DNA from 3 places in the Pseudomonas sp. GWSMS-1 genome. Region 3 is predicted to be linked to each of the others. Evidence: predicted binding sites of a transcription regulator. Region 3 holds the regulator's gene; each other region holds the start of a gene.

Region 1 (5,727 bases), on a different contig from region 3:
GAGTTGAGAGTCCATAGCCTGCCCTCCTCTTAAATCACAATCAGGTCAGCCTGCAGAGCGCCGGCTTGCTTGAGCGCCTCCAGGATGGCCATTAGGTCGGAAGGCGACGCGCCAACCTGATTCACCGCGCGGACGATTTCATCCAGCGTGGTCCCAGGACCGAACTTGAACATGGGTTTTAGCTCCTGATCAGCATTGACCTTGGAGCGAGGCACCACGGCCGTCTGACCGCCGGAAAGGGCTTCTGGCTGGCTGACAATCGGATCTTCGGTAATGGTCACAGTCAGGCTGCCGTGGGTCACGGCGGCGGGCTGCACCCGAACATTCTGGCCAATCACAATGGTGCCAGTGCGCGAGTTGATAATGACCTTGGCCACCGCCTGACCGACCTCGACTTCGAGGTTTTCCAGAATCGACAGGTAGTCCACCCGCTGACCGGGATCAAGGGGTGCGCTGACGCGAATTGAGCCGCCATCGACGGCTTGGGCGACGCCTGGGCCGAGCAACTCGTTGATGTGATCAACAATATTCTTGGCGGTGGTGAAGTCGGGGCGATTGAGGTTGAGGGTTAGGCTATTGCCCTGATCAAAACCGCTCGGCACTGGCCGCTCAACCGTTGCACCACCGGGAATGCGCCCCGCCGACGGCACGTTAACGGTGATACGCGAGCCGTCGCCGCCTTCGGCGTCAAAACCACCGACCACCAGGTTGCCCTGGGCGATGGCATAAACGTTACCGTCGATCCCTTTAAGTGGCGTCATCAGAAGGCTGCCGCCACGCAGGCTCTTGGCGTTACCAATAGAAGAAACGGTGATGTCGATGGTCTGGCCAGGCTTGGCGAACGCCGGCAGGTCAGCATGGATCGATACCGCCGCGACGTTCTTCAGCTGTACGTTGCCGCCGGCCGGCACCTTGATGCCAAACTGCGCCATCATGTTGTTGAAGGTTTGCACGGTGAAGGGCGTCTGGGTGGTTTGGTCGCCGCTGCCATTAAGCCCAACAACCAGGCCGTAGCCGATCAGCTGGTTCGTACGCACGCCCTGGATGCTAGCCAGGTCTTTGAGCCGTTCGGCCTGAGCAACAGAGGCCAGCAACAGGGCGACAGCGGTAATCAGGTATTTACTAAGCGTCATGTTGGCCATCCTCAGAACGGCCACATTGGGCTAAGAAAGAAACGGCTCATCCAGCCCGGTTGCGAGGCATCGGCAAAGGCACCGGTACCCGAGTAAGTGATGCGCGCATCGGCAATACGGGTCGAGGACACGGTGTTGTCGGTGGCGATGTCATCGGCACGCACCAGACCGGCAATCCGCACCAGCTCATCGCCGGTGTTAAGAGTCATCCACTTTTCACCGCGCACCAGCAAAATACCGTTGGGCATCACCTCGGCCACCGATACGGTAATCGAGCCGGTCAGGCTGTTGCTCTGCCCCGCAGCACCTGAGCCGTCAGCCGAACGCGTGGCATCAAAGCTGGCATCCAGCCCCAGGTTGTCATTGGTCATGCCCAAAGCGCCAATACCGGCCAATGGGTTTTTCGGCGACACGGCCATGCCGAACAGATTAGGTACGCCCAGGTTGGCCGAGCTGTCTTTGCTGATCTGACTGCTGCTGTTCTTGCTGGCCTGGGTGCGCTCGTTCAGGGTGATGGTGATAATGTCGCCGACCCGATAAGCCTTGCGGTCACTGAACAGACCATTCTCAAAGCCTGCCTGATAAATCGAGCCATTGTTCTGCGCGGCGGGCAGTGGAGTACGCGGCATGACCGGTGCGTAATAGGGGTCGTCCGGCTTAGGCGCGGGCGCCATGCAGCCGCTCAAAGCCAGAGGGCCAAGCAGTGCACTTATGATAATCAGCCGGTTCATATTTACTACCTCATGCGTTGCGTGGGGTGGCGTGTGTAACGTTCGCCAGCAATACCCGATCAAGCGTTTACTGATTGCGCTCAAGACATCGCCAGCCGTCACGCGACTAACGGGCCTTAGCTATCAAAGGTTCTGCGAAATAAAGCCAAGCATCTGATCCGCAGTGGAAATGACTTTGGAGTTCATTTCATAGGCGCGCTGGGTGGTGATCATGTTCACCAGTTCCTCGACCACACTGACGTTGGAGTTTTCCAGGGTGTTCTGCAGCGTGGTACCCAGGCCATTCAAGCCCGGTGTACCGACCTGCGGCGCGCCGCTGGAAGCGGTTTCCAGGAACAGGTTGTTGCCGATCGCTTCCAGGCCCGCCGGGTTGATAAAGTCGGCGGTCTGCAGGTTGCCAACGATCTGCGGCTGCGGGTTGCCGGACGTAGTCACCGACACGGTGCCGTCTTCGCCCACGGTAAACGTGCGCACTTCGTTGGGCAGTACGATGGCGGGCTCCAGCGCGTAACCGTTGGAGGTCACCACCTGGCCATCGGAGTTGAGGTGAAAGCTACCGTCGCGGCTATAGGAAACGGTGCCGTCAGGCAGCAACACCTGGAAGAAACCGCGACCATTGATCGCCATATCCAACGGCTGTTCGGTGGTTTGCAGGCTGCCGGCAGTGAAAATTTTCTGCGTGCCGACGACACGCACACCGGTACCCAACTGCAAACCAGAGGGCAATTGGCTGTCCTGGCTGGACTGGCCGCCGGGTTGACGGCGGATTTGATACAGCAGGTCTTCAAACTCGGCACGATCACGCTTAAAGCCGGTGGTCGAGACGTTGGCCAAGTTGTTGGAAATGGTGGTCAGGTTCATGTCCTGAGCGGTAAGGCCCGTCTTACTGACCCACAGTGCCGGAAGCATATCGATTCTCCTCGGGCGTCGATTTACCGACGCCGCGTGCTGATAATTAGGTCATTTGCAAGACGCGCGCCATAGCCGACGAATTGTCTTCGGCGGTACGCATCATCTTCACTTGCAGCTCGAATTGGCGGGATAAAGAGAGGATCGCTGTCATCTCCTCCACGGCGTTGACGTTGCTTGACTCGAGAAAACCCGAGGTGATTTCCATATTGGCATCCGCCAGCACAGGACCTTGGCCCTTGAAGCGGATCAGGCCGTCGGTGCCCTTTTCCATCTGTTTAAGATCTGGGTTGACTAGCTTTAGCCGGTCAACCTCAGCCAACACGTTTGGCGCCTCACCGAGGGCACGAATACTGATGGTGCCGTCTTTACCGATTTCGATTTTCTGCTCAGGCGGGACTGCAATCGGCCCGGCGTTGCCCATCACCGGCAAGCCGTTGCCGGTACGCAGCACACCGAGGGCATCGACGTTCAAGCTGGCAGTGCGCACGTAGGCCTCAGTACCATCGGGGGCCTGCACTGCTAGCCAGCCTTTGCCGCCCACTGCCACATCCAGATCACGCCCGGTTTCCTGCAACGAGCCCGGGGTGAAGTCGGTACCGGGACGCTCACTCATGGCGTAGACCCGCGACGGTAAACCGTCACCAAAAATCGGCATGGAACGCGCCTGTTCAAAATCCCGGCGAAAACCATTGGTGGTGATGTTTGCCAGGTTGTTGGCGTGGGCACGCTGGGCCAGGGTGTTGTTATGGGCGCCAGTCATGGAAACGTACAGCATCTTGTCCATGGTTATTCTCCGAGTTGGGCGTGTCGCCCGCTGCTCTATACAAGGTATAAAGCAATGCCTATGCCAGCATCCGGAAAATATTCATAAGCCATTGATAAATATCGATTTTAAAAACAAAAAGGCTCCATAAGGGAGCCTTTTAAAAACCGCGGCGGCGTATTTTTGCCGCCGGCGACAAGCACTTGCCTGCCGCAGGCAGCCATTATCAACGTAGGTTGATAATGGTTTGGGTGATCGCGCTTTCGGTTTCGATGGTTTTCGCGTTGGCCTGGTAGTTGCGCTGCGCCACGATCAGGTTAACCAGCTGATCGGACAGCTCAACGTTGGAGTCTTCCAGTGCGCCGGACTGCAAAGCACCCAGAGTGCCGCTGCGTGGGGTACCAACAACCGGCTCGCCCGAGGCAAAGGACTGCGCCCAAGCGGTTTTTCCGACAGGAGTCAAACCCTGTACGTTAGCAAAATTAGCCAAGATCACCTGACCCTGAATGTTTGACTGTCCATTGGTATAACGCGCGAAAATCACCCCGGCATCGTCAATCTCCAACCCAGCCAACTGACCCGTGGTGTAGCCATTCTGACTGACGCTACTGACCGCAAAGGTACTAGCGAATTGAGTCGCCTGGCGCAGATCGATATTCATCCCTGCGGGAAGAGGTGCGGGGTCCGCACCGTTACCAGACCATACCGGCGGCACCGAACTATCGGGAGCAGCAGGCACCCAGGTGGTAAGACTGATAGTGCCATCAGACTCTACGGCAAAACCGGTGGGCGCTGAGGCAATCAAAGCGGGAACATCCAACTGACCCGCCGTGGTGAACTGCAGATCGACCGAAGATGGCGTGGTCAACGCCGGATCATCCGGGTTGCGCCCATCGATCAGCACATTCATTTGCCAGGTATTCGGCCCGGTCTTAAGGAAGTACTGAGTAAAAACGTGGGAGTTACCCTGGCTATCGTAGATATTGGTCGAGGTCGACGAGTTGTAAGACGTCGGGTCCGCAGGATCGAACGGCACCGTGGTCGGCACGGTATTGGTCGAATTGAGGTTAAAGACCTGATCCAGATTACTGGTCGGCAACGGCGCCTGACTGGCCGACTGGATTTGCAAATCGGTAACCACGCCATTCTGCAGGTTATTGTTGGCATCCACCGCATAGCCTTGCAGCTTATAGCCGAAATTATTGACCATAAAGCCGTCGCGATCCGTCCCAAAGTAACCGGCACGGGTGTAGTTGATTTCGCCGTTATTGCTGGTCTGGAAAAAACCAGCGCCATTGATTGCTAGGTCCAAGGCATTTTGCGTGGTGTTGATATTGCCTTGGTTAAACAGCTGAGACACGCTGGCCAGCAGCACACCACTGCCCTGCGGGTTGGCACCGGAGCCCAGCACAGACGCCGCATACACATCGGCAAATTCGGCACGCGACTGTTTAAACCCAGCAGTACCGGCGTTGGCGATATTATTACCGGTTACGTTGAGGTCACTGGTCGCGGCGCGCAAACCACTAAGACCGATATTGAAACCCATGGAAAACTCCTCTGCCGGACAGCCGGCGGCTTAAACCTGTTAGTTACTGACCGATAACCTGTACTTGCGACATAGGCACACTGCCAAGCCCCGCCAGATTCAACATCAACTCGCTGCCACCCAGCGTCACGCTGTCAACGTTGGCCGGTAGCATGGTGTATAGGCCTTTAGCCCCATCGGCATAAGTAGCCTGCGCCTCAAACTTGTAGGTACCCGGCGGCAAAAGGTTGCCGCTGCTGTCTTTGCCATCCCAGATAAAGCTGACATTGCCGGCCGCCTGCTCACCGAGGTTGACCCGCCCCACAGCAGCACCGGCCTTGTCATAGATATTGACGTAGACGTTACTGCTGCTGGCTGGCAGAACGAGGCTCGCCTTAAAGCTCTCACTGGTATCAACCACCGCCTTATCCGTAGGCACGATGACCTTACGTCCGACCAACGAAGAAGCCTGCAGCGCCTGGGATGACTGGTAACCGCTCAGCAAAGAGCCCATGCTGGTATTGAGCTTCTCAATCCCCTCAACCTGGCTGAACTGCGCCAACTGGGCGATAAACTCGCCATTGCCTTGCGGCTCCAGCGGATTTTGGTTATTCAACTGAGCCACCAGCAAGTTGAGAAACTCGTTTTTCCCGAGCTCTT
Region 2 (5,727 bases), on a different contig from region 3:
ATCCACATCACCAGAGCGCCGCAAACCAAAAAGTAGAAGGTATCAAAACCGTACTGCAGTGCAGTCAATGCTGTGTTGTCCATGGTTCACCTCTTGCCGTTACGCTTTTTAGCGCTATTCGGTTAAGGCGTCCGGGTTGGCGCCGGACGCACTCCGTGTGCTTACAGGTTGTAGCCGCGCTCGTTATGCAGGGCGAGATCGAGACCGATGGTCTCTTCCTCTTCACTGACACGCAGGCCCATTACTAGGTCGATCACTTTCAGGATTACGAAGGTCACCACTGCGGTGTACACCACCGTGAAGGCCACCCCTTTGAACTGAATCCACAACTGCGCCGCAATGTCTTCCACCGCGCCGAAACCGCCCAAGGCCGGCGCGGCGAACGCCCCAGTGAGAATAGCGCCGACAATCCCGCCCACGGCATGTACGCCGAACACGTCGAGGGAATCGTCATAACCCAGTTTGCGTTTCAGGCTGGTGGCGCAGAAGAAGCAGATCACCCCACTGGCCAGGCCAATCGCCAGAGCGCCCATCGGCCCCGCCGTACCGGATGCCGGTGTAATCGCCACCAGTCCCGCCACAGCACCCGAGGCAATGCCCAAGACGCTGGGTTTGCGATGCGTGATCCACTCGGCGAACATCCAGCTCAGCGCCGCTGTAGCGGTGGCAATCTGAGTGACCAGCATGGCCATACCGGCGCTGCCGTTGGCGGCCAGCGCAGAGCCTGCGTTAAAGCCGAACCAGCCGACCCAGAGCATGCTTGCGCCGATCAGGGTGTAGCCCAAGTTATGCGGCGGCATCGCAGTAGTAGGAAAGCCCTTACGCTTGCCCAGCACCAGACAGGCCACCAGACCGGCGATACCGGCGTTGATATGCACCACGGTGCCACCGGCGAAGTCGAGCACGCCCCAGTCCCACATCAGCGCCCCGTCGCCGCCCCAGACCATGTGCGCGATCGGCGCATAGACCAGGGTGAACCACACCGTCATAAAGACCAGCATGGCCGAGAACTTCATGCGCTCGGCAAAGGCACCGACAATCAGTGCCGGGGTGATGATGGCGAAGGTCATCTGGAAGGTGATGAAGACACTCTCCGGAATCCCAGCCACCAGGCTGTCCAGGGTCAAACCAGAAAGGAAGGCTTTGGAGAAACCACCGACGAAGGAATTGAGGTTGAGTACCCCCTGCTCCATGCCGGTCGTGTCGAAGGCCATGCTGTAGCCATAGACGACCCAAAGAATGCTGATCAACCCGGTAATCGCAAAACACTGCATCAACACTGACAGCACGTTCTTCGAACGCACCATGCCAGCGTAGAAAAGCGCCAGACCGGGGATGGTCATAAACAGCACCAGTACAGTGGCAACCAACATCCAAGCGGTGTCGCCGCTGTTCAGGCTGGTCTCTTCGGCCATGGCAAAGCCAGGAACGAGAGACAAAAGGGCTCCTAGCCCTGCGATTTTTCGCAGAGTCATGGTTTAACTCCTGGGGCGTGGGGTTCGTGCGGAGGCTTAAACTGCGTCGGTGCCGGTTTCGCCGGTACGGATGCGGATTGCCTGTTCCAGGTTTACAACGAAAATCTTGCCGTCACCGATCTTGCCGGTGTTGGCAGCTTTAGTGATGGCCTCGATCACACGATCGAGTTGATCGTCAGCGATGGCCACGTCGATTTTTACTTTTGGCAAGAAATCGACCACGTATTCAGCACCGCGGTACAGCTCGGTATGGCCCTTCTGACGACCAAAGCCTTTGACTTCAGTGACCGTGATGCCCTGCACGCCGATCTCCGACAGTGACTCACGAACGTCGTCCAGCTTGAACGGCTTGATGATGGCAGTGACTAGCTTCATGAAACTCTCTCCCGTGTATGGTGGACTTGCCCCAGGAATTACGAACCCGGTCCAAGTCTAAGCGCAGTGCCTGGCTTTTGTAATGCATCGCAGCCCTGATCCAACGGCACCGATACTCAGCAACCGCTCCCAACGAAACACTTCCCCGCTTCGCCTGACGCACCGGAACTGCATCAGTGCTTGCGTCACAGGAGACATAGCAGAAAGCTTGCCAGGTCAGGTAAAACCGATTTATTTCATGCAGTTACCCAGTAAACGGGCGTTTTAGCCCGGTAATAGCCAACAGCCAGCGCACAACAACGGTGCAACATCCCGCCAAGCTGCGCGCGAAAACCGTGCAAGCAGCCCCCATCCCGCGCCAATCGCACCCGGCAAGCCGGTTAAAACTGCGTGCTACACTGCCGCCATCTGTAAACGGAACCTCATTATGCTGCCACCTAAAGCCCTGCTAGACGCCCTGACCACCCATGCCTCGCGCCTGTTCAACGGCGATGCGCCCTTGCCGCGCAGTGAATTCGAAGCCCAGTTCAAGGTGCTGTTGCAAAGCGCCTTCAGCAAACTCGACCTGGTCAGCCGCGACGAATTCGACAGCCAGATGGTCGTCTTAGCCCGCACTCGCGCTCGCCTGGAGGCCCTCGAAGCCAAGGTCAGCGAGATGGAAGCCCGCAACGCAGATACCACCGCGCCCAACGAGTAATACCCGAGCGGATGCATCTGCCGATCAAGGAGTGATCGATGTCCCTGGCCATAGTCCACAGCCGCGCCCAAGTCGGCATTGAAGCGCCCGCCGTCACCGTCGAGGCCCACTTGGCCAACGGCCTGCCATCACTGGCGCTGGTCGGCTTGCCAGAGACCGCGGTCAAAGAAAGCAAGGACCGCGTGCGCAGCGCCATCCTCAACTGCGCCTTCGACTTCCCGCCCCGACGCATCACCCTCAATCTGGCCCCGGCCGATCTGCCCAAGGACGGCGGCCGCTTCGACTTGGCGATTGCCCTCGGCATTCTTGCCGCCAGCGGTCAGGTCCCCGTGGCGGTGCTGGAACAGCTCGAATGCTTGGGCGAACTGGCGCTCTCCGGGGCTATTCGCTCGGTTCAAGGCGTATTACCCGCAGCACTGGCGGCCCGCGCCGCCGGGCGCACCTTGGTGGTGCCCAAGGCCAATGCCGAGGAAGCCAGCCTGGCATCTGGGCTGACGGTGATTGCCGTCGAGCACTTGTTGGAAGTCGCCGCGCACCTCAACGGGCACACACCACTCGCGCCCTATCAAGCCCAGGGGTTGTTGCGCCACGTGCTGCCCTACCCGGATTTAGCCGAAGTGCAGGGGCAGATTGCCGCCAAACGCGCACTGCTGGTGGCCGCCGCAGGTTCGCATAATTTGCTGTTTACCGGCCCGCCCGGCACCGGCAAAACCCTGCTGGCCAGCCGCCTGCCCGGCTTACTGCCGCCCCTCAACGAGGCGGAAGCGCTGGAAGTCGCCGCCATCCATTCCGTGGCCAGCCACACGCCGCTGAGCGCCTGGCCGCAAAGACCGTTTCGTACACCGCATCACAGCGCATCGGGCCCGGCGCTGGTGGGTGGCGGTAGTCGCCCGCAGCCCGGCGAAATCACCTTGGCCCATCACGGCGTGTTGTTTTTAGATGAGCTGCCCGAGTTTGATCGCAAGGTGCTAGAAGTCCTGCGCGAGCCGCTGGAAAGCGGGCATATCGTGATTGCCCGTGCGCGCGACAAGGTCCGTTTTCCCGCGCGCTTCCAGCTGGTGGCCGCGATGAACCCTTGCCCCTGCGGACACTTGGGCGACCCTTCCGGGCGCTGTCGTTGCAGCAGCGAGCAAATCCAACGCTACCGCAACAAACTCTCCGGCCCTTTTCTCGACCGCATCGATTTGCACCTGACTGTGCCGCGTGAAACCACCCGCCTCAACCCCAGCACTGAGCCCGGCCCAAGCAGCGCCGAGCTGGCCGCCCAGGTGGTTAGAGCACGTCAGCAACAACTGGAGCGCCAAGGCTGCAGCAACGCACACCTCGACCTTAACGGCGTGCAGCAGCACTGCAGCTTGCCCGACGCCGACCGCCAGTGGCTGGAAAACGCCTGCGAGCGCCTGGGCCTGAGCCTGCGCGCCGCTCACCGCGTATTGAAAGTGGCACGCACCCTGGCCGACCTGGACGGCGCCGCAGATATCAGCCGCAGCCATTTGGGCGAAGCTTTGCAGTACCGCCCAAGCGGCGGCGCAGCCTGAATCACCGGCATAAAGAAGCCCCGCATGCGGGGCTTCTTGGATACAGCAGGGCAAAGCGGAGTGTTAGTCGCGCTGTGCGGCGTACTCACGGCAAGCGTCGCCAAACGCTTTGAAGATTTTCACCGAATGCGGGTTTTGCGCGGCCTGCCACTCCGGGTGCCATTGCACCGCCAAGGTGAACTGCTCAACGCCCGGCAGGTGAATTGCCTCAACCAAACCATCTTCGGCGTGGGCCAGAGCCTCAACGCCCTCACCCAACTGATCAAGCGCCTGGCCATGCAGCGAATTAACCGGGAACGCCTCATCGCCCATCAGCTCAGCAAACCAGCTGCCGGGCAGCGCCTGCACGGTATGGCTGTCGGCATACTGCACCGCCACTGGGTCGTTTGAGTCTTCACGGTGATCGTTCAAGCCCGGCACTTCGTAGGCTTTCTGGTGAATGGTGCCACCCAGCGCCACGTTAATTTCCTGCATACCACGGCAAATGGCGAACAACGGCAAACCGCGCTTGAGGGCCGCGCGAATCAGCGGAATATCAAACAGATCACGCTCTTTATCCTGGCCCTTGCTCGGGGTTTTGTTCTTTTGACCGTACAGCGCCGGGTCGATATTGCTCCCCGCACCCGTCAGGTACACACCATCGACCATGGACAGGTACTGGTCGATGTCATCGACGCCACAGCAGCTCGGGGCCAATAACGGCACACAGCCAGCTATCTCCGCCAACGGCGTGATGTATTTGTGGGTCATGACCTGATAAGCGTGGCCTTTGCGTTCCTGGGTGCCCATGGACATCAGGACCACCGGTTTACGCGCCGCAGGGCGCTTGTTGGTATCGTTGTTGGACATACTTCACCTTGGGGCCGGACAGCCGGCCATTGCTATGCAGGGCGTCAAACACTGTGGCACGCACCCTGTTGTGCGCGTGGCTTAAGGACTTAGAAGCCCCTGAACCCTGCGAGCAAGTCTGCCAAAGCCGTAAAATATGTCAAACGAATAAGTGCAAATTGTTTGACAAACGCCCATCAAGACAGCCATAAACTTGCGACTAAAAAACAATAAGCCATTGAAAAATAATAATAAAAACTTAAAGCGCGCAATTTATTAGTCCAATATTTTTTACGCCTGGCGCAACGCATTTAATCCCCTGGCAGACGCTGCACTGGCGGTAATTGCATGGCCGCTACGTCAGCCAACAGATAATCACGCAGCCGCCGGAAACGCTCCTGACCACGCCGCGCCTTGGGCCAAACCAGGTAGTAGCTGTCGCCGCTGGGCACTGCACTGGGCCAAGGCAGACCGAGCCGCCCTTGCGCGACATCCTCGGCGACCATCACCAAGTCACCGATGGATACGCCATAACCGCGCGCGGCCGCCACGATGCCCAGCTCCAGGGTGTCGAACACCTGGCCACCCTTGAGCGGCACTTGATCGGCCAGCCCCATGGCCTGCAACCAGCGCCGCCAATCGCGGCGATCCGGGGTGGGGTGCAACAACTCGGCGGCCTGCAGACGCGACAGATCCCAAGGCTGCTCGCTCAACGCCTCAGGGGCGCAGACGGGGATCAGCCACTCGGCAAACAGCTCAGTGCTTTCCCATTCCTCCGGAAAGTCGCCCTGCCCGAGCAGCACCGCGCAGTCGA
Region 3 (5,727 bases):
CGCGTGCGCGTCGATCGCACTGATGCCAAAGGCCGCCCAACCGTTCTCACCACCAGCCGCCTGACCGTCTTCCCCGAGAAGGAATATGCGCAGACCCAGCAAGCCGTTAGAATCGTCGCGGCCAATGGGGTGACCACGGCACAAGGAATGAAAGCGTACATGAATGACGGCAGGATGCTCCTGCTGTCCAACGTAAGAGGTCAGCATGAGGCTCGTTAACACCCTCCCCCTACTACTCAGCCTCAGCGCCGCACTCGGAAGTGTCAGCGCCTGGGCACTGCCATCCGACCGCGAACAGCCAATCCGTATCCAGGCTGACAGCGCGGAGCTCGATGACAAACAAGGCGTAGCGGTCTACCGCGGCGACGTTGTGATTACTCAAGGCACACTCAAAATCACAGGCAACACCGTGACCATCACCCAGAATGCCCAGGGCGATGTCGAAGTGTTTACCTCTGTCGGCAAGCCGGCCTACTACGAACAACTGCCATCTGCCGACAAGCAGGTCGTCAAAGCCTACGGCCTGACCATCCAATACTTCATGGCCAATGATCGCGTTGTATTGATCGACCAAGCCAAGGTGATTCAAGAAGGCAACACCTTCGAAGGCGAGAAAATCGTCTATGACACCCAGCGCCAGATCGTCAACGCCGGCCGCGCCACAGGCACCAACGTCACAGCGCCACGTCCGCGCATCGACATGGTGATCCAGCCGAAGAACAAACCAGCCGACCAGCAGGCGCAGTAATAATGGCCACATTGAAAGCCCAACACTTGGCCAAAAGCTACAAAGGCCGCCAGGTCGTGCGCGACGTCAGCCTGAGCATCGACAGCGGGCAGATCGTCGGACTGCTCGGCCCCAACGGTGCCGGCAAGACCACCTGTTTCTACATGATCGTTGGCTTGGTGCAGGCTGATCAGGGCCGCGTGATGATCGACGACCTCGACGTCAGCCATCAGCCCATGCATGGCCGCGCTCGTGCGGGCATCGGTTACCTGCCACAGGAAGCCTCGATATTCCGCAAGCTCAGCGTGGCCGACAACATCATGGCCATCCTGGAAACCCGCAATGACCTCGACGGCGCCGCACGCCGCAAGGAACTTGAAGGCCTGCTGCAGGAGTTTCATATCAGCCATATCCGCGACAACCTCGGCATGAGTTTGTCTGGTGGTGAGCGCCGCCGCGTGGAAATTGCCCGCGCTCTGGCGACCAACCCCAAGTTCATCCTGCTCGACGAACCCTTCGCCGGTGTTGACCCGATTTCTGTGGGCGACATCAAGCAGATCATCCATCACCTCAAGGCCAAGGGCATCGGTATATTGATCACCGACCACAATGTTCGCGAGACCTTGGATATTTGCGAAACGGCTTACATTGTTAGTGATGGCCAACTGATCGCCGAAGGTGATGCCGAGACCATTCTGGCCAACCAGACAGTAAAAGAAGTTTACCTGGGGCATGAGTTCCGGCTGTAACCACGGCTTTTCTCAAGCCTGTTGCAGCCAAGGCTAGGCAAAAGCTTTAGAGTCAGGCATATAATTTGCTTCCTGGTGGCGTTTTTAAAAACGCCCTGTAGTGGATTGCGCACAGACGCCGGTAAATAAGGTCTGCAATGAAACCATCGCTCGTCCTGAGAATGGGCCAGCAGCTGACGATGACACCGCAGCTGCAACAGGCCATCCGTCTGCTCCAACTGTCGACCCTGGATCTGCAACAAGAGATCCAGGAAGCCTTGGAGTCCAACCCGATGCTCGAACGCCAAGAAGAAGGCGATGACTTCGACAACTCGGACCCCATGGCCGATGGCGCAGAAAGCGCCAATACCAGTGAGCAGGCTGAAGCCCCCCTTCAAGAAACCAGCTACCAGGAAACCACTCAGACTGTGGACAACCTGGAAGAAGGCGACTGGGGTGAGCGCATCCCCAACGAGCTGCCCGTTGACACCGCCTGGGAAGATATTTACCAAACCAGTGCTAGCAGCCTTCCCAACAACAGCAACGATGATGACGAGTGGGATTTCACCACCCGCACCTCCAGCGGTGAGAGCCTGCAAAGCCACCTGCTCTGGCAGCTCAATCTGGCGCCGATGTCGGACAAGGACCGTCTGATTGCTGTAACCCTGATCGACTGCATCAACGACCAAGGCTACCTGGAAGAAACTCTGGAAGAAGTGGTCGACGCATTCGATCCCGAGCTGGACATCGAACTCGATGAAGTCGAAGCCGTGCTGCACCGCATTCAGCAATTCGAGCCCACCGGCATTGCCGCGCGCAACCTGGGCGAATGCCTGCTCCTGCAACTGCGCCAGCTCCCCGCAAAAACACTGTGGCTGAGCGAAGCCCTGCGCCTGACCAGCGATTACCTCGACCTGCTTGGTAGCCGCGACTATAGCCAGCTGATGCGCCGCATGAAGCTCAAGGAAGATGAGCTGCGCCAGGTCATCGATCTGATCCAGACCCTCAACCCGCGCCCCGGCTCGCAGATAGAGTCCAGCGAGCCGGAATACGTGGTGCCCGACGTGATCGTGCGTAAACACAACGAGCGCTGGCTGGTGGAGCTGAACCAAGAAGCTATGCCGCGCCTACGGGTTAACGCGCAATACGCCGGCTTTGTGAAGCGCGCCGACTCCAGCGCCGACAACACCTTTATGCGCAACCAACTGCAAGAAGCGCGCTGGTTTATCAAAAGCCTGCAAAGCCGCAACGAAACCCTAATGAAAGTCGCCACGCAGATCGTCGAACACCAGCGCGGCTTCCTCGACTACGGCGACGAGGCAATGAAGCCTCTAGTGCTGCACGACATTGCCGAAGCCGTAGGGATGCACGAGTCGACTATTTCACGGGTAACAACGCAGAAGTTCATGCACACCCCGCGCGGCATTTACGAGCTGAAGTACTTCTTTTCCAGCCATGTCAGCACCTCTGAAGGGGGCGAATGTTCGTCGACAGCGATCCGCGCCATCATCAAAAAACTGGTCGCGGCGGAAAATGCGAAAAAGCCGTTGAGTGACAGCAAGATCGCTGGTCTACTGGAGGCACAAGGCATTCAAGTCGCTCGCCGTACGGTCGCAAAATACCGTGAGTCCCTCGGAATAGCGCCCTCCAGCGAGCGCAAACGATTGATCTAAGGCGGCACTAAGAAGGAAGATCCGTCACACTGCACAGAACCTTTCAGGCAAGGCTTTTTCGCTACGCGGCCATACAGCTACACAGCCAGTAGAGCTAATGCCGAATCCGTTCTGCCAGAGTCTTCCACGCCACAGTGTTCCGGCGGCAGGCCTCTTGCCTGCCTCTTACACACGGTAACAAGGAGAAAGCGGTATGCAAGTCAACATCAGTGGACACCAGCTGGATGTGACCGACGCCCTGCGCGACTATATCGGCGAAAAACTCGGCCGATTAGAACGCCACTTCGACAAGATCACCAATGTACAAGTCATCATGGAGGTCGAGAAACTCAAGCAGAAAATCGAAGCGACCCTGCATATTGCAGGCGGTGAAGTCGTCGCAAATGCCGAGCATGACGATATGTACGCCGCCATCGATTTACTGACCGACAAACTCGATCGACAACTCATCAAACACAAGGAAAAACAGCTCGATCGTCAACAAGGCGCTATGGCCCGCTGACGTCGTCTATCTCCTATGATCCGACTTGAAACTATCCTGACCCCCGGCCGTTCCCTAGTGAACGTGCCGGGCGGCAGCAAAAAACGTGTTCTCGAACAGATTGCCAACCTGGTAGCACGCGAGCTGCCTGACCTGGATGGCCAAGACATCTTCGAAAGCCTGATTGCCCGTGAAAAACTGGGTTCAACCGGCTTCGGTAATGGCATTGCCATACCGCACTGTCGCCTGCCGGGTTGCACTGCACCGATCAGCGCCCTGCTGCGCCTGGACGCCGCGGTCGACTTCGACGCCATTGATGGCGCCCCCGTCGATCTGCTGTTTGTTCTGCTGGTGCCAGAGGCCGCCACTGACGCTCACCTGGAATTGCTTCGGCAGATCGCTAGCATGCTCGACCGCAGCGACGTGCGTGCCAGCCTGCGCCAAGCCGAAAGTAGCGAAGCCTTGTATCAAGTGGTGGTTGACGTACAAAGCCAACTCAATCGAGCCTAGACATGCGCCTGATCATCGTTAGCGGTCGTTCCGGCTCCGGGAAGAGCACGGCCCTCGATGTGCTCGAGGACAACGGTTTCTACTGCATTGACAACCTGCCCGCCGGGCTGCTGCCAGAACTGGCCGAGCGCGCCCTGCTGCATACCGAGCTACTGCATCCGCAGGTCGCGGTGTCCATCGATGCGCGCAACCTGCCGAGCCATCTCAAGCGTTTCCCCGAGCTGCTCGAAGAGGTTCGCGCCCGGCACATCAAATGCGATGTGCTCTACCTGGACGCCGACGAAGAAACCCTACTCAAACGTTTCTCGGAAACCCGCAGGCGCCACCCGCTGACCAACGAGAATCGCTCGCTGGCTGAAGCCATCGCGGATGAAAGCCTGCTGCTAGGCCCGATCATCGACCTGGCCGACCTGAAAATCGACACCACACACCTCAACCTGTACCAGCTGCGTGACAGCATCAAGCTACGCCTGCTTAGCCAGCCCGAGCCGGGCACGGCATTCCTGATTGAATCTTTTGGCTTCAAGCGCGGTATGCCGGTGGATGCCGACCTGGTATTCGACGTGCGCTGCTTGCCGAATCCCTACTGGAAGCCAGACCTGCGCGATTTCTCCGGGCTCGACCAGCCAGTTGTCGACTACCTCACCGCCCAGGCCGATGTTGAAGAGATGTACCAAGACATCCTTGCCTACCTGACCAAATGGCTACCGCGCTTTGCCGCCAGTAACCGTGCCTATGTCACGGTGGCGATCGGCTGTACTGGCGGGCATCATCGCTCGGTATACCTGGCCAACCGCCTGGGCGAAACGCTGAAGCCCATTTTAAAAAATGTCCAGATTCGCCACCGCGACCTCAGCTAAGGAATTGCCGCGATGCCCGCCTGCGAAATCACCATTATCAACAAGCTTGGCCTGCATGCCCGTGCGGCTGCCAAATTTGTTGGCGTTGCCGGGCGCTTTCCTTGTCAGGTCAAAGTCGGTCGCAGTGCCGATAGCCTGGTGGATGGCAAAAGCATCATGGCAGTGATGATGCTCGCCGCTGGCAAAGGCACTGACGTGCACTTGCATACTGAAGGTGAGCAAGATGCCGAAGCGCTGCAGGCACTGAGCGAGTTGATCAACAACTACTTCGATGAAGGCGAGTAAACCCGCAGGCCATAAAAAATATCTGGGAGATATTTAAAAGTCGCGTAGCGACGGCTCGCAGGGTGGCCGCTATGAATGGTAGGTAATAAAAAGGGCTGCTCACGCAAATGGGCAGCCCTTTTTTGTGCCGTACTTCTTAGCTACCGGCCACCGTCATCCGCTCGATTAGCACCGAACCGGTGCGAATGTTACTGCGCAGCTCCAGATCATTACCGACTGCGACAATCTGCTTAAACATGTCACGCAAGTTGCCGGCGATGGTGACTTCTTGCACCGGAAACTGAATTTCACCGTTTTCCACCCAGTAACCACCCGCACCACGCGAATAGTCACCAGTGACCATATTCAGCCCCTGACCCATCAGCTCGGTGACCAGCAGACCGCGCCCCATGCGCTTAAGCAGGGCTTTCTGGTCTTCATCGCCATGACTGACGAACAGGTTATGCACGCCGCCGGCGTTGGC

Evidence for each region. Region 3 encodes sigma-54, which starts transcription at its own class of promoters, with help from an activator protein. Its sites were predicted from a motif close to ANTGGCATNNANNTTGCTNT; they were not measured.
Region 1: a site for sigma-54 is predicted at 3,609-3,628, ahead of ACEPAJ_RS15010 (flagellar basal body rod protein FlgF). Genes of this name have one in related genera too.
Region 2: a site for sigma-54 is predicted at 2,047-2,066, ahead of glnK (P-II family nitrogen regulator). Genes of this name have one in related genera too.

What each region holds. Positions count from the first base shown of each region.
Region 1 is NZ_JBMHHV010000005.1:2,425,706-2,431,432, forward strand. Features, by position in the region: gene flgJ (flagellar assembly peptidoglycan hydrolase FlgJ) at 1-15, opposite strand, end outside; gene ACEPAJ_RS14995 (flagellar basal body P-ring protein FlgI) at 30-1,133, opposite strand; gene flgH (flagellar basal body L-ring protein FlgH) at 1,145-1,864, opposite strand; gene flgG (flagellar basal-body rod protein FlgG) at 1,988-2,773, opposite strand; gene ACEPAJ_RS15010 (flagellar basal body rod protein FlgF) at 2,820-3,560, opposite strand; gene flgE (flagellar hook protein FlgE) at 3,766-5,088, opposite strand; gene flgD (flagellar hook assembly protein FlgD) at 5,132-5,727, opposite strand, start outside.
Region 2 is NZ_JBMHHV010000005.1:235,055-240,781, reverse strand. Features, by position in the region: gene ACEPAJ_RS04445 (ammonium transporter) at 1-83, opposite strand, end outside; gene ACEPAJ_RS04440 (ammonium transporter) at 162-1,475, opposite strand; gene glnK (P-II family nitrogen regulator) at 1,512-1,850, opposite strand; gene ACEPAJ_RS04430 (accessory factor UbiK family protein) at 2,278-2,547, shown strand; gene ACEPAJ_RS04425 (YifB family Mg chelatase-like AAA ATPase) at 2,586-4,085, shown strand; gene ACEPAJ_RS04420 (gamma-glutamyl-gamma-aminobutyrate hydrolase family protein) at 4,149-4,934, opposite strand; gene ACEPAJ_RS04415 (LysR substrate-binding domain-containing protein) at 5,225-5,727, opposite strand, start outside.
Region 3 is NZ_JBMHHV010000003.1:401,593-407,319, reverse strand. Features, by position in the region: gene lptC (LPS export ABC transporter periplasmic protein LptC) at 1-219, shown strand, start outside; gene lptA (lipopolysaccharide transport periplasmic protein LptA) at 206-748, shown strand; gene lptB (LPS export ABC transporter ATP-binding protein) at 751-1,476, shown strand; gene ACEPAJ_RS02805 (RNA polymerase factor sigma-54) at 1,614-3,128, shown strand; gene hpf (ribosome hibernation-promoting factor, HPF/YfiA family) at 3,322-3,630, shown strand; gene ptsN (PTS IIA-like nitrogen regulatory protein PtsN) at 3,646-4,119, shown strand; gene rapZ (RNase adapter RapZ) at 4,122-4,979, shown strand; gene ACEPAJ_RS02785 (HPr family phosphocarrier protein) at 4,992-5,264, shown strand; gene pmbA (metalloprotease PmbA) at 5,401-5,727, opposite strand, start outside.